2 regions of the Cobetia sp. BMC6 genome follow, and region 2 is predicted to be linked to the other one. Evidence: predicted binding sites of a transcription regulator. Region 2 holds the regulator's gene; the other holds the start of a gene.

Region 1 (7,771 bases), on a different contig from region 2:
ATTTTTTGGAAGCGGCCCACTGGCTGCTGGCCAAATCTTGCTCGGCACTCTGCCGACGGATGTGTCCTCTCCTCTTTTGGTACTGATGGCGAAAGGCAATGTGGCGCTTGCCGCTGTTTTCAACGCAGTCAACACCGCGTTATGTCCGTTCATTGTCCCCTTCCTGTTTTTATGGCTCACCGGCCTCCAGTTGGACGTGCCGCTTGGTTCAATTATTCTTGAATTAACACTAATCGTGCTTGTTCCTACCGTGATTGGGGTCAGCTTGCGGACAAAGTTTTCGGCTTTCTTTGCACGGCATGATTCAGCGTATGCAGGGATAGGGTCAATTCTGTATCTGCTGATCCTACTCGCCGTGGTCGGGCCGAATGCCACCACGATCATTGGCTATGGCTGGTATGCGTTTGTGATTGCGGGCGCGGCCCTGTGCCTCAATTTGATTGGCTACCTGGTAGGTATGTCCTCACGGTTACTCACCTCTGATCGCAAAGAGGTGATTACCTATCTTTTCACGGTCAGTAAAAAGGAATTCAGCATTGCCGCAGCGTTTGTCGCTGCTTCCGGTTTGCCATCAGAAATCGCGATTCCAGCCGCTTTTTTTGCCGTGATTCAAATGATCACTTCGCCCATCGCAGCGAAGATTCTCGCCCGTCACTGAAGGGATGGCCGTATCGGTTCTCCGTCAGAAGAGCAACCTGCACACGGTGTGTACTGGTTGCTCTTACCGACAAAACAGATACCGCCTACTTATAAGGTTACAAATAGTACCTACGCTAAGTCACTGCGACCAATACTGACCTTGCTAAAAGCATTTAACACAGAGGCTTCGCAGGGTATCTGTTCCTTTTTGGATTTAGGGTGCTTAAACGTATCGGCGAATCCTGGGCAGTGACGAACTAGTTTTTGGACAACACCTTCTACGTGCCGCACGTTAGACAGCACTTGGCGTAACCACTGCTCGAAGCTGCCTTGGTGGCTCAGCGTGAAGACCAAACCTTTATAGGAAGGAGGCTTGGATGCCTCCTCGCTACCGCCAGCTCTGGGTTTTGGAGGGCGTCGTTGAATCTCCATGAGATAGAGTGTTTGATCTAACACATGCACCCTAATGACGAGCACCCCGCGAGGTAGCTTGGTCTGAGTATCAATGTAAACCCAATTAGCGACTGTCGTTTTCACCTCCTCGTCTATTTCGAAAGGTTCGAGGCTGATCAACCGAGGGTCGGGGGAAGTGCTAAAGCCGTCTTCAAAGGTAAACCAGCTAACGCCACGAATCGTTGCGGGATAGGCCGATTGTAAATAGAGAAGCGCATTCCACATATCACGTAGAAAGCCCTGTGATTCCAGTGTAATAGGAGCATGAATAGAGGCCTGTCCGACCCCTTTTCCTGATCCATGTGGCTCCCCAGTGGAGAAAATGGTTTCGTCACCCGGAACGGGGACGCCTCGTGTATCGGGCACATTTTTTCGAGTATATCGTTTATCCAAGACAGCGCGAGGCTTACCTAAAATAACGAATTCGTCCTCAGGAAGGTCTAGCCAAGAAGAGCCATGGTCGGGCTCTTCATCATCCGTCAGGTCAATGACATCGGGGATGTCTTGAAGCTGATGATAGGGAAATTGAGTGGGAGCATCATCGCCATCGGTGGCTGGTACTGTCGTTGACTTGACTTCTCTCTTTCGCGGTGGATCGTGGCACCGTCGGGCTGCGTACAGCCTAATATCTGCAATCCTAGAAATGTGTTGCCACCATCAATCGGAACGCCAGAAACAGAGATTTCCCCGCTGCCCTGGAACCAAGGCGTGACCTCAAAAAGTATCCTATCTGCGGGGAAGCGGGCTTCAATCTGTGAGTAAATGCTTCTGGCAGCCTGTTCAGCATAGGGATCGTACAGCATATGCGCGAGCAAAATAGCATCGTGTTTATGAACACGATACGTAAATTTGACAGGCCACGTACCTGGGGATGCAGGCGCGTTAAGCGGTCGATAAAGACGCTCTTTTACTTCTTCCCAAGGGTAAGTGGCGAGCACCCGCTTGATTTCAGATGATCGACCGTAAACGCGTGCAAAAAATTCGGTGCAAGGGATGAGCAGATGTTTGCCACCTGGGAGGTAAAATTCAATCAGGTACGATTTGTGTTTTCTGTCCAGCGGTAAATAGCTTGCCTCATGAAAGGAGGTATAGAGGCTGCGCCCTGCTTTGTGTAAGTCGTCTAAGGAGACAATCCGCCAGCCGCCCGGAGAGAACGAAACAGGGAATGTTTTCTCCTCAAATGCGATGCGGGAGTTGCTCACGCCCTTTTCCCAGACGGAGCCGATTCTCAATAGCCCGACATGCGTTAAGACCGTCGTTCGCTTAATCACATCTCCTAATTTGTTCTCCTGATCAATAGGTCTTAAAAATACATAAATTTTAGGGACGCTTTGTGAGCGGATATTTTTGAAGATAGGCCCGTACCACCAAACGACCAAGCGCTCAGTTTCGTCTTTAAGGGTGCCATCTTGAAAGCTAAAGGTTCTGCATTGTTTGAGAGAAACGGTCACAAGGGCGTGCTCTATGTAAACTCAACATAGAGATTGTCGCAGTAATTATTGTTTAGTCGCAACAATTGTTGGAAATGACAGCCACCGCCCACCAGCGCGACCCCACTGGCCGTGTGGTGCGGAGCACGAAAAGGCCGCTGACCCCAGCGCTCCATGATCGGCAGGCCACATACCGAGCGCACCGCCGCGACTTCCAGTGCCTCCCCTTCGCCCAGTGGCGGCAAGATGCCGGACAGGCGACTGGCCAGCATCGTCTTGCCGGTGCCCGGCGGACCAGCGAATAGCAGGTTGTGGCCGCCCGCCGCGGCGATCTCCAGTGCCCTGCGTGCCTGATGCTGGCCACGCACCTCGCTCAGGTCGGGCTCTGGCAGGCGCGCCTGGGGAATGATCGAGCACACATGCGCTGTGAGGCGCTCGCGCCCCAGCAGGTGGGCCACCAGCTCCAGCAGGTGGCCCACCGCCAGGACTTCCAACTCCTCGGCGAGTGCCGCCTCGTCGGCATTGCCGCGCGGCACCACCAGCGTCCGCCCCGCCTTGCGACAGCAGAGTGCGGCTGGCAGCACGCCAGTCACGGCGCGGATGCTGCCATCGAGCGCCAGCTCACCCAGGCACTCCATCGCAGCTACGGCTTCTTCCGGTATCTGCCCTGAGGCAACCAGAATCCCCAGCGCAATGGGCAGATCGAAGCGTCCGCCTTCCTTGGGGAGGTCCGCTGGCGCCAGATTGAGGGTGATACGGCGCGCCGGAAACTCGAAGCCGGCATTGAGCAGCGCACTGCGCACCCGCTCACGACTCTCCTTCACCGCCGCTTCCGGCAAGCCGACGATGGACAGCCCCGGCAAGCCGTTGGAAAGGTGTACCTCCACCTGAACTTCCGGCGCTTCGAGACCAAGTGACGCGCGCGTGCGCAACATTGCCAATGACATGAGTCTTCCCTGCGTGATGCCGCCTCTCAGTTGCACGGCGCAATCGGAGCAGGCCCTGGCCTGCCATGAGCACGAAGGCACACACCGCTGCCAACCCTCCCAGCATGGCAAACCTCATACCCCCCAGACGGCGAGCGCCTCAACGCTCGGGCGCTCGACAATTGCCGCAAGGCTTCGCATCCCCCCACGACACTGCCATGCATCACCTGAAAATGTGTGTTCAGATGACGATTCTCGCGCATATAACGTAAACCTCTTTACGCCCCAGGATACCGAAATTACTGGATGCGTAACTAATAGACAGGCTGTGGACAAGATTACATAATCATCGCGTGTGGACATTTTTTGAGCGCTCAAAACTTCATCAGTCAACACGCTGATACCATCGATGATCAAACGTGCCAACGTCAGACCAGGCAATCCACAGCCTTCACATCTCCAGTCAACAGAAATTAAACTCAATAAGCACAGACAGGTTCTTGGACACTCGACTCAGTCGAGTGATGAAAGCCATGTCAGAGATCAGGTTGAATCAGAGAAGGCGCATGCGCTGCGCTCGAGGAATTTGCACGAGTATCGGGTTGTTGATGCCTAGGGATTGGCGCCTGAGGACCTGGCACTGGGTGACGACTTGTTGCTGCCTGGTAGTTGAGAGCATCTGGCGCCCTGCGGCTGCGGCTGCGACTGCGGCTGCGGCTGCGACTGCGACTGCGACTGCCATTTCAGCTTCACGCGTCGCAACGCACCCGGGTGCTGACGATGCGGGTCGCTCGCCAGCATTGCCGACAAGCGCTCACGGCGGATTAAAAGTAGCGGTTTCGCCAGCACTTTCCACGCAAAAGCGCCTGTTTTGGCGCATTTCAGCGCCACCAGGCGCCACACGGGAATGGCGAGAGGCCGACTTGATACCTGCCTGCACCAAGAAAGTGCTCATACAGGGGCCATGGCGCCCTCGAGAGAACCACAAGAGTGCCGCCGGACGGGGACTGCTGTATATTTGATCGGTTGTCCCGGCCTTGCCGGGATGACCGCCAAGCTGTCTCACGGAACGCCGCCGATGCGCGGCAGAGAATCGTCCAACCCACGGAAAGGGCCAGCCATTCAGGACGACTTCGGCTTGTTTCAGGAGCACTACCCATGCAAGACATGCTTGCCCCGCTGGCATCCCTGGCGGATGTGATCGGCATGCTAGGCACCACTCTGGTCGTCGGCGCCTTCTTCCTGCTGCAGCTCGGCAGACTCGATGCCCGCAGCCTGACCTACAACCTGATGAATCTGAGCGGGGCGATCCTGCTGTTGATCAGCCTGTGCATCAATTTCAACCTCGCCAGCTTCGTGATCGAGATCTTCTGGATCATCGCCTCAGTGGTAGGTCTGGTGCGCTGGATGCTGGGCACTCGTCCCCAGACTGCCTGAGGCTTCCCCCGGAATCAGCGGCGCCCATGACGCAAAAAACCGCCACGCCCCGAAAGGGCGTGGCGGTTTTGGTTCAGCCGTCACCTGACGAGTCAGGCGTCGCGCTGGCGCTCGATCTCCGCGGCGTGGCTGGCGGCTTCACGCTTCGCCACCGCGGCTTCCCCCTCGTCATCCACTGGCATGGCGGGCTCGGCAGCCGGTGCATTGCCCGCTACCAGCCCTTGCTTTTCCAGCAGTGCCTCAAGAGCGATGACCTGCTTTTCCAGCGACTCGACGCGGCTGCGCGTACGCGTCAGCACATCCATCATGATGTCGAAGTCTTCACGCGAGACCAGTTCCATGCGGTCGAAGGCACCGCGCATCACCCCTTGCACGGACTTCTGCAGCTCTTCCGGGCCATGCGAGGCATCCTGCAGGCGCTCACCGATCTGCTGGGCCATACGCCCGATGACGTCATTCTTGAACATGCTGCACCTCAGCCGTTGCGGGCCGGCAGCCGCGTCGTGCGGACTGCCGGTCAGAAAATGATGACACCCCTGTACATGGGGCCGTCGTGTCCTGCTGCAAGGATACGCAACCCTGGAGTCGGGTGCATGCCCCGCATCGTCCTGCACCAGACAATCCTCATCGGCAGGCACACACCTGCACCACATTAGCACTTGCCCCCACACCCAAAGGCGCAGAAGCAGCACCATTACGGTGCATGCCAGGTGACCTCCGGATTCAGCCATCTTTGCACAGGCCGAAAGACGGTCAGCCATCTGGCGATAACCAGATGAGTTACAAGGATTTTCAGCCTCATGGCACATCTCGTGCGATGCACTTGTCAGGAACAGGCCGCCAGCTCATCTGACTGGCCATGCTTAACAAGAATGATCATTCCGGTAGCGAACGGGGGCAGCACATGAAACTGATCACCGCCATCATCAAACCCTTCAAGTTGGACGACGTACGAGAAGCACTGGCCGACAACGGCGTGCAGGGGATTACCGTCACCGAAGTGAAGGGCTTCGGACGTCAGAAGGGGCACACCGAGCTGTATCGCGGTGCCGAGTACGTCGTCGACTTCCTTCCCAAGGTCAAGATTGAAGTGGCTATCGATGACAGCAGTGTGGAATCGGTACTGGACGCCATCACCCAGGCGGCCAACAGCGGCAAGATCGGCGACGGCAAGCTGTTCGTCACTCCGCTGGACGATGTCATCCGTATCCGCACCGGTGAACGCGGCGCCGACGCTGTCTGAGCCCCGCGCACAATAACAAGGAGAACCCCGCATGAACGAGATCATCGAGGTCAAGTACGCACTTGATACCTTCTACTTCCTGGTCTGTGGCGCCCTGGTGCTATGGATGGCAGCCGGCTTTGCCATGCTCGAGGCCGGTCTGGTCCGCGCCAAGAACACCACCGAGATCCTGACCAAGAACGTGGCGCTGTTCGCCATCGCCTGCACCATGTACATGGTCGTCGGTTACCACATCATGTACTCGAGCGCCGAAGGCGGCTTCCTGCCGAGCCTGGGCTTCCTGATCGGTGCCGAGAATACCGCTGAGGAAGCGCTCGCTTCCGGTGGCGACATCTACTACAGCGCTCGTTCCGACTTCTTCTTCCAGGTGGTGTTCGTGGCAACCGCCATGTCCATCGTCTCCGGTGCGGTCGCCGAGCGCATGAAGCTGTGGGCCTTCCTGGCCTTCGCCGTGGTCATGACTGGCGTCATCTACCCGGTGCAGGGTTACTGGACCTGGGGTGGCGGCTTCCTGAGCGCAGCGGGCTTCAGCGACTTCGCCGGCTCCGGCATCGTGCACATGGCCGGCGCTTCCGCCGCTCTGGCAGGTGTGCTGCTGCTGGGCGCTCGCAAGGGCAAGTACGGCAAGAACGGTGAGATCAATGCCATCCCGGGCGCCAACCTGCCGCTGGCCACGCTGGGTACCTTCATCCTGTGGCTGGGATGGTTGGGCTTCAACGGCGGCTCCGAGCTGGTGCTGTCCAACATCGATGAAGCCAACGCGGTCGCTCAGGTCTTCGTCAACACCAATGCCGCTGCCTGTGGTGGTGTCATCGCCGCGCTGATCCTCGCCCGTCTGTGGTTCCGCAAGGCTGACCTGACCATGGCCCTCAACGGCGCGCTGGCTGGCCTGGTCGCCATCACTGCGGGTCCGCTGGCACCGAGCGTCGGTGCTGCCACCCTGATCGGCGCCGTCGGCGGTCTGCTGGTCGTGTTCTCCATCGTCGGTCTCGACAAGCTGAAGATCGATGATCCGGTCGGTGCCATCTCCGTGCACGGTGTGGTCGGTCTCTGGGGTCTGCTGGCCGTGCCGCTGACCAATGACGATGCCACCTTCTCCGCACAGCTGCTGGGCGCCGCCTCCATCTTCGCCTGGGTGTTCATCGCAAGCCTCGTGGTGTGGCTGATCATCAAGGCCATCATGGGGATCCGCGTCAGCGAGGAAGAAGAGTACGAAGGTGTGGATCTGGCCGAATGTGGCATGGAGGCCTACCCGGAATTCACCTCCAGCCGCAAGTAAGCCTGGACGTGACAGCATCTGCAGCCTCAAGACTCCCGCCACCTGGCGGGAGTCTTTTTTCCTGACTGGATAAGCGGTGTATGCTTGAGTTAGAGACCGGCGTGACGAGCAGGCCTCGTTACCCGCACCATCACCCAAGGAGAGACACGATGAAACTGGTCACTGCCATCATCAAGCCATTCAAGCTCGACGACGTGCGCGAATCCCTGTCGGAGATTGGCGTGCAGGGTATCACCGTGACCGAGGTCAAGGGATTCGGCCGCCAGAAGGGCCACACCGAGCTGTATCGGGGTGCCGAGTACGTGGTCGACTTCCTTCCCAAGGTGAAGCTGGAAGTCGCGGTGGATGACGCCATGATCGATTC
Region 2 (7,771 bases):
ATTGATCGGTCACTACCTGTCTGCCATCGCCGGCGGCTCGCTGTATCGTGAGTCCAGCTTCCTGTGCGATAGCCTCGGTCAGCCGCTGTTCCCCGACTGGTTCACGCTGGGCGAGAAGCCGCGGGAAGTCGGTGGCATGTCCAGCGCCGCCTTCGACAATGATGGCGTCGCGACGCGTGACAATGTCTACTTTGCCGACGGCAAGGTGCAGAGCTACATGCTGAGCGCCTACAGTGCCCGTCGCCTGAACATGCAGACCACCGGCAACGCCGGCGGCGCGCGCAACGTGCGCATCACCGCGCCGCTGACCTCGCTCGATGAGATGCTCAAGCAGATGGGTACCGGCGTGCTGGTGACCGAGTTGATGGGCCAGGGCGTCAACGGCGTCACGGGTGACTATTCACGCGGTGCCTCCGGTTTCTGGGTCGAGAACGGGGAGATCCAGCATGCGGTCGAGGAATTCACCATTGCCGGCAATCTGCGCGACATGGCGGCCAATCTGCTGGCGGTAGGCGATGATGTCGATACGCGTGGCAGCATCCACAGCGGTAGCTGGCTGATCGATGGCATGACCGTCGCGGGCATGTCCGAAGGCGAAGACGGTGAGCTGGAAGGCTGATCACTGACGCTTCTGTCTCGTGTGACAGGCGAAAAACAACACGGCCGCTCCCGAGGGGGCGGCCGTGTTGTTTCTGGTGTAGTCACTAACCGCGTCGGGCGTTACAGATAGAGCCAGGTCGCCAGCCCCAGGAAGGCCATGAAGCCGATCACGTCGGTCACGGTGGTCAATATCACGCTGCCGGAAAGAGCAGGGTCGATATTGAGCTTCTTGAGCAGTACCGGCAACAGTGTGCCCGTCACGGCGGCGATCAACAGGTTGATCATGATCGCGGCGCCGATGATCGCCCCCAGCTGGACATCCCCGAACCATACGATGGCGATGCCTGCCACCACCACGGCCCATAACAGGCCGTTGAGTCCCGCGACGATGACTTCGCGCTTGAGTAGCCAGCTGACATTGCCACTCTTGACGTGCCCCAGCGCGATACCACGGATCAGGACGGTGAGTGCCTGAGAGCCCGCGATGCCGCCCATGCTGGCGACAATGGGCATCAGCACGGCCAGCGCGGTGATCTTCTCGATAGTGCCTTCGAACATGCCGATCACGGCGGAGGCCATGAAGGCGGTCAGCAGGTTGATACCGAGCCAGACGGCGCGGCGCCACGAGGTCCGTATCACGGGAGAGAAGGTGTCTTCGTCCTCATCCATCCCCGCCATCGACATCACCTGGTGCTCGGCGTCGCCACGGATGACGTCGACCACGTCATCGATGGTGATGCGACCCAGCAGGTTGCCATCGCCGCCGACCACGGGCGCCGAGATCAGGTCGTGCTTCTCGAACAGCGAAGCGACTTCGTTCTCCGGCATCAGGGCCGGGATCACCACGCTGTCGGTGTCCATCACTTCGCGCACCGTGACGCCGGGGTCCGAGACCAGCAGGCGGTTGATGGGCAGCGCACCGATGAATTCATCGCGTCGTGAGACGACCAGCAGGGTATCGGTGGAGTCGGGCAGGCGCTCGTGGCGGCGAATGTAGCGCAGCACCACGTCCAGGGTGATGTCCGGACGAATGGTGATGGTGTCCGTGTTCATCAGGCCGCCGGCGGTATCCTCCGGGAAGGACAGTACCGTTTCGACGCGCAGGCGCTCCTGCGCCTCCATGGAGTCGAGGACTTCGAGAATCACCGTATTCGGCAGGCGCTGCAGGATGTCGGCGACATCATCCGGCTCCAGGTTCTCGGTGGCGGCGAGAACGTCGACGGCGTCCATATCCTTGAGGAAGTCGGTCTGGATGTCTTCGCCAAGGTATTGGAGGACATCGCCCTGCAGCTCGGCATCGACCAGCTCCCAGAGCAGATTACGCTCCTTGGGGGGCGAGGATTCCAGCAGGTGGGCCACGTCCACCGGCGCGAGGCCGCGATTGAGCATGCGTCTTGCCTGTTCCAGCTCGCCGCTTTCCAGCGCCTGTGACAGGCGATCAAGTCTTGGCTTGAGTTTACGAGACGTCTTGCTCATCTGTCGGCTTCCCCTGTCGACATGAAGGACAGTGCTGATTCTACCATTGGCGTAGGGGGGCGCGTCGACAAAAGAAAACAGTGTTTCTTATCAAAAGAACAATCCACGTTCCGTCACTGGCGCAAAAGCAGCGTTGCATGGCTGCCAAGGCAAGGATAGGTGCAGGGCCAAGGATAAGGGTAGGCGTGAGGGCAGGTGCAAGAACAGGCGCGAGACGCCCTGCGTAAACAGTGATGGAGCTGCCCAGGGGAGCTGCGCGAGGGGCTGACCGAAAAGGGAGCGGGCCGAAAGGAAGGCTGTGCGCAAAGGGCGAAAGGGGCAGGGAGGCAAGCGCCAGAAGAACGTGTCGCAATGCACATCCCTGATGTACAGCGCTAATGCATGGCGCAAATGTACAGCGCTGTCAGTGGCGGTTATTCGTCTTCCTCGAAACGCGCCTCGAACAGCGCCTCGATGGCCAGCATCGCCTCATCGGCCTGTTCGCCCTCGACATCGATCAACAGCGTGGTGCCGCAGGGTGCGGCAAGCATCAGCAATGCCATGACATTGGCTGCATTGGCGCGTCGCTCGCCATGGCTGACCATCACCGTTGCGCAATAGGGCGCACAGCAATTGACCAGCTTGGTGGCTGCGCGGGCGTGCAGCCCGCGGCGGTTGGTCAGCGTCAGCTCACGAGAGGGCATCGCGATGCTCCTGCTGATCACTTGTCTCACCTGGGTTGCTCAGCGCGGTATGAATGCCCAGCTCGCGGTGACGCAGGCGCACCTCAGGCAGGCGCTCGGCAAAGTAGCTCGCCAGCTGCTCGCACAGGTAGACGCTGCGATGCTGGCCGCCGGTACAGCCCACGGACACCGTCAGGTAGCTGCGGTTGCTGTCCTGATAGGCGGGCAGCCAGCGTTCCAGCCAGCCGGCGATATCGTCATGCATCGCCTGGACGGTGGGGTAGCGCTGCAGGAATTCGGCCACGCTGTCATCGCGACCGGTATCGCCGCGCAGATTGATGTCCCAGTACGGGTTGGGCAGGCAGCGGGCATCGAACACCATGTCGGCGTCGGTCGGCACGCCATGCTTGAAGCCGAAGGATTCAAAGGTCAGCGTCAGGTGGCGAGAGCTGTGCTGGGCGACCTGCTCGGTGATCCGCGAGCGCAGGTCGTGCACGCTCAGGTTGGTCGAGTCGATGACCAGATCGGCCTTCTGGCGAATCGGGGCGAGCGTCTTCTGCTCGATCTCGATGGCCTCGGCCAGGGTGTGGTCGTTGTCGCGCGTCAGAGGGTGACGACGCCGGGTCGCCGAGTAGCGTTCCAGCAGCACTCGCGAATCGGTGGTCAGGTAGACGACCTGCACGTCCATGCCACTCTGGCGGACGTTGTCGAGCAATTCGGGGAAGCGGGTCAAGGCTTCCGGCAGGTTGCGGGCATCGATGGAGACCGCGATACGTCGGCGTGCCGGGCTGTCCTGTTCGAGCTGATCGACCAGTGGCGCCAGCAGCATGCCGGGCAGATTGTCGATGGCATAGTAGCCAATGTCTTCCAGCGCCTGGAGAGCGATGGATTTCCCGGAGCCGGAGCGGCCGCTGATGATCACGATCTTCATGAAGTGCTCTCCAAGGGCGAGGTCAACGTCGAAAGAATGCAGGGGTGGGGCAGAAGGTTGCCCGCTATCAGTGCGCTGTACGTCGGCCGATGGGAGGCCAGCAAGACGAAAGCCCGGACGATGTCCGGGCCTGTGATTCAGCGCGCCGGTAATTCGGCGATGGCTTGGGTCAATGCCTCAAAGAGTGCACGCTGGCTGTCTGCCTGGCGCAGGGCCGAGCGATTGGTCGGGGAATTGAGCAATTCCGCGACCTGCCCGAGCAGCGTCAGATGGGTCTCGTCCGCTTCCTCAGGCACCAGCAGCACGAATAGCAGATCGATGGGTTCTCCGTCGATGGCATCGAAGTCGATGGGTTCACCGAGCTTCAGAAACGCAGCGATTGGTGTCTTGCAATGCGGGCTGCGTGCATGGGGCACGGCCACACCGTGGCCGATGCCGGTCGACCCCAGTCTCTCGCGCCCGATCAGGCGCGAGAAGACTTCCTGGCTATCCAGGCTGGGAATGTTCTGTGCGATGAAGGTGCTGAAGAATTCAAGCACCCGCTTCTTGCTCCCCCCGGGGACACCGTAAAGGGTGCGCTCGGGGGGAAGGATCTGATCAAGTGTCATGGCTGAAGGTCAACGGGTCCCGGTGCCCTGAGCACGAGCCTGGGACTTTTCCTTGTGTTTGACCAGCTGGCGATCCAGCTTGTCGGCGAGCGCGTCGATGGCAGCGTACATGTTGGGGTCTTCTGCCAGGGCGTGGAGGTCAGCGCCTGCTGCGTGCAAGGTGCAGGCAGCCTGCTGGCGCTCCTTCTCGATCGACAGTGTCACCTGAACATTGGTGATGTTGTCGTAATGCCGTTCGAGGCGAGCGAGCTTCTCGTTGACGTAATCGCGGAGAGGATCGGTAAGTTCCACATGATGCCCGGTGATATTCACTTGCATGGACACGCTCCTTTATCCAGCGGGTTGCCATTCAATTGTAACCCTTTTTGACTACGAGCAAACCCTGATCGGACGCTCTGCAACAGGCTTGACGACCACCGTCTGGCGATGTTTTCGCGCCCTTGCCAGCGGCGTCAGATGTCGTGAGCGTCTGTACCGACAATGCCCAAGCTTTGCGCAAAGATCAACGCTGCGCTGCATCGTGGCTCAGTGCTTGTCTTCAACTCAGTGAGGGGTAACGGAATGGACTTCAAGGTCACGCTTGAAGGGTGGTGCATGAAAGGCGCGCAAGAAGACGGGTTTTCGTCGCCAATCCCTGCATGTACGCCGCCTTTCAGGCGCTTGGGTTGCGTGGAGCAAGCAGCGTGCCGGAAGGATCACCGAGTGACATCCCGGTGCAATACGGCTAAAAGTGACTTTAAAAACATGCGATTGACGGTAAATGATGCAGCCGGAATGATGGATTTTTGCCATCATCCTGCGCGCCATGATGGGCCATTGACGAGCGGTTGACGGAATGACAGGGCGCGCGACAGGCGCGCCGGTGTCAGTAATGTCAGAGGCTGGTGAGAGAGAAAACCAGCGTTTGAGGTTGGCGGCAACGGCCATGATAGGAGGGAGACCAGGCGCATGGCAGCCGCAGATGACACATCAGGCCAGACGCTTGCGCTCGCTGGAGGATGGGATGCCCATCGCTTCGCGATACTTGGCCACGGTACGGCGTGCGACCTCGATGCCATCGCTGGCGAGCAGGTCGACCAGGCGTGAGTCGGAGAGAGGCTTGCGAGCCGGCTCTTCCGCAATCAGCTTGCGGATGCGGGCACGAATGGCGGTGCTTGAGTGGGCGTCGCCACTGCCGCTGCCACCGACCTGGCTCGAGAAGAAGAACTTGAGCTCGAAGACGCCGCGCGGGGTGTGGATGTATTTCTGGGTCGTGACCCGCGAGATGGTCGATTCGTGCATCTCGACCACTTCGGCGATGTTGGCCAGAATCAGTGGCTTCATGCCTTCCTCGCCTTGCTCGAGGAAGTCGATCTGGCGCGCCATGATCTCGCGGCCGACCTTGAGCAGGGTGTCATTGCGTGATGACAGGCTCTTCATCAGCCAGCGCGCTTCCTGCAGGTTGTCCTTGAGGAAGGTGTTGTCGGCGGACTTGTCGGCACGCTTGATCAGTGCGGCGTATTCCGGCTGGATGCGCAGCTTGGGCAGCGCTTCCGGGTTGAGCTCGACCTGCCAGCCGTGGCGGGTATGACGCACCAGTAGATCAGGGATCACGTAATCGCTGGCGGGCTCGCCCCAGGCGGATGCCGGACGCGGATCGAGCGCGCGCACCAGGCGGATGACGTGATCCAGCTCGTCATCGTCAAGGCTCAGTCGGCGCTTGAGCAGCTTGCGATCATCGTTGCCCAGTGCCTCGAGGAATTGACGTACCAGGCGACGCGCCTGCGCCAGCAGCGGCAGATCATCCGGCAGCAGCGCCAGTTGCAGCAGCAGGCACTCGCGCAGGTCGCGGGCGAAGACGCCGGTCGGGTCGAACTGCTGCAGACGCAGCAGTACCTGCTCGAGCTCGGAGGCCTTGAGGCCGGGCAGGCCCTGGCCGCGCAGACCATCGACCAGCTCATCGAGTGACAGGCTCAGGTAACCGGCACCGTCGACGGCATCGATCAGGCTCTCCGCCATCTGGCGTTCACGGCCATCGAGGTCGGTCATCGCCAGCTGCCAGCGCAGGTGGTCCTGCAGGCTCTCGACGCTGGTATTGCGATCGAAGTCCGGCCCTTCTTCGCTCCCGCTGCCACTGCCGGAGCTGGTCAGGCTACCGGCGTGGTCCTGGTAGAGGTCCGACCAGTCACTGTCGAGGGGGTATTCCTCGGGAATCTCGCTCGAGGAGTCGGCAGTGGAAATCTCGCTCGTATCCTGTGTCTCTATGACATCCAGCGACTCGTAGTCCTCGTCGAGCTCCAACATGGGGTTGGACTCGAGGGCTTGCTGAATCTCCTGACGCAGGTCGAGCGTCGACAGCTGCAGCAGCTGGATCGCTTGCTGAAGCTGCGGCGTCATGGTCAGCGAGGTGCCGAGGCGGAGTTGCAGGGTGGGTTTCATGGAGTCAGTCAATTCACGGCAAAGGAACGTGCTTACTACGCTATACCGTGACTCGGGCCACTGACAAGTGGTTGCAGTGAATATTCAAGCAACTTGCATGCCATGTTTACACCAAGGTGGTATGGACGTCATGCATGCGCCTGATGTCAGACATGAAAAAGCCGCTACGCGATAAAATCACGCAGCGGCTTATGAAGCTTTCGCCGTGGGAGGGCTCAGCGCATCCGCTGGCCCTAGAGCGTGAACTCGTGGCCCAGGTAGACGTCGCGTACCTGCTGGTTGGCCAGGATGGAGTCCGCGTCACCGTGAGCGATGATCTGACCATCGCCGACGATATAGGCGGTGTCACAGATATCGAGTGTCTCGCGCACGTTGTGGTCGGTGATCAGCACGCCGATGCCACGGTCACGCAGTTGACGCACGATGCTCTTGATCTCGCCCACCGAGATGGGGTCGACGCCGGCGAAGGGCTCATCGAGCAGTACGAAGTCCGGCTCGGTGGCCAGTGCACGGGCAATCTCGACCCGACGACGCTCCCCGCCGGACAGGCTCATGCCGGCACTGGCACGAATATGCGTGATGCTGAATTCCTCGAGCAACTCTTCAAGACGTGCCTTGCGGCCATTGCGATCCAGATCCTTGCGGGTTTCCAGAATCGCCATGATGTTGTCGGCCACCGACAGCTTGCGGAAGATCGACGCCTCCTGCGGCAGATAACCGATGCCGGCGCGTGCGCGTTGATGCATGGCGGCAGCGGAAAGGTCCTTGTCGTCGATGGAGACGTTGCCGGCATCGGCGCGCACCAGCCCGACGATCATGTAGAACGAGGTCGTCTTGCCGGCGCCGTTGGGGCCCAGCAGGCCGACGATGTCACCCTGGCGGATCTCAAGCGAGATGTCCTTGACCACCTTGCGGCCCTTGTAGGCCTTGGCCAGATGGCGAGCGCTCAGCGTACGCGGGGTAGCAGCAGTCATGACTCAGTTTTCCTTGCTGGCATTGGCGCCGCGCGGCGTCAAAGTCATGTGTACGCGACCGCCTTCGGTCTGCTGTGCCGTCTTGCTGTTGTTGGCGTTCAC

The links. Region 2 encodes sigma-54, which starts transcription at its own class of promoters, with help from an activator protein. Its sites were predicted from a motif close to TGGCACNNNNNTTGCTNT; they were not measured.
Region 1: the regulator sigma-54 is predicted to act here: its motif matches at 5,687-5,704, upstream of MKZ40_RS10135 (P-II family nitrogen regulator).

Annotation. Positions count from the first base shown of each region.
Region 1 covers NZ_JAKUMF010000004.1:131,890-139,660, forward strand. Annotated here, with positions in the region: gene MKZ40_RS10105 (bile acid:sodium symporter family protein) at 1-658, shown strand, start outside; gene MKZ40_RS10110 (hypothetical protein) at 769-1,458, opposite strand; gene MKZ40_RS10115 (hypothetical protein) at 1,572-2,543, opposite strand; partial or broken gene MKZ40_RS10120 (magnesium chelatase domain-containing protein) at 2,624-3,469, opposite strand; gene MKZ40_RS10125 (hypothetical protein) at 4,607-4,885, shown strand; gene MKZ40_RS10130 (accessory factor UbiK family protein) at 4,978-5,352, opposite strand; gene MKZ40_RS10135 (P-II family nitrogen regulator) at 5,790-6,128, shown strand; gene MKZ40_RS10140 (ammonium transporter) at 6,160-7,407, shown strand; gene glnK (P-II family nitrogen regulator) at 7,557-7,771, shown strand, end outside.
Region 2 covers NZ_JAKUMF010000002.1:106,913-114,683, forward strand. Annotated here, with positions in the region: gene pmbA (metalloprotease PmbA) at 1-619, shown strand, start outside; gene mgtE (magnesium transporter) at 721-2,076, opposite strand; gene MKZ40_RS04675 (HPr family phosphocarrier protein) at 2,490-2,759, opposite strand; gene rapZ (RNase adapter RapZ) at 2,746-3,669, opposite strand; gene MKZ40_RS04685 (PTS sugar transporter subunit IIA) at 3,807-4,277, opposite strand; gene raiA (ribosome-associated translation inhibitor RaiA) at 4,287-4,595, opposite strand; gene MKZ40_RS04695 (RNA polymerase factor sigma-54) at 5,247-6,695, opposite strand; gene lptB (LPS export ABC transporter ATP-binding protein) at 6,929-7,669, opposite strand; gene lptA (lipopolysaccharide transport periplasmic protein LptA) at 7,673-7,771, opposite strand, start outside.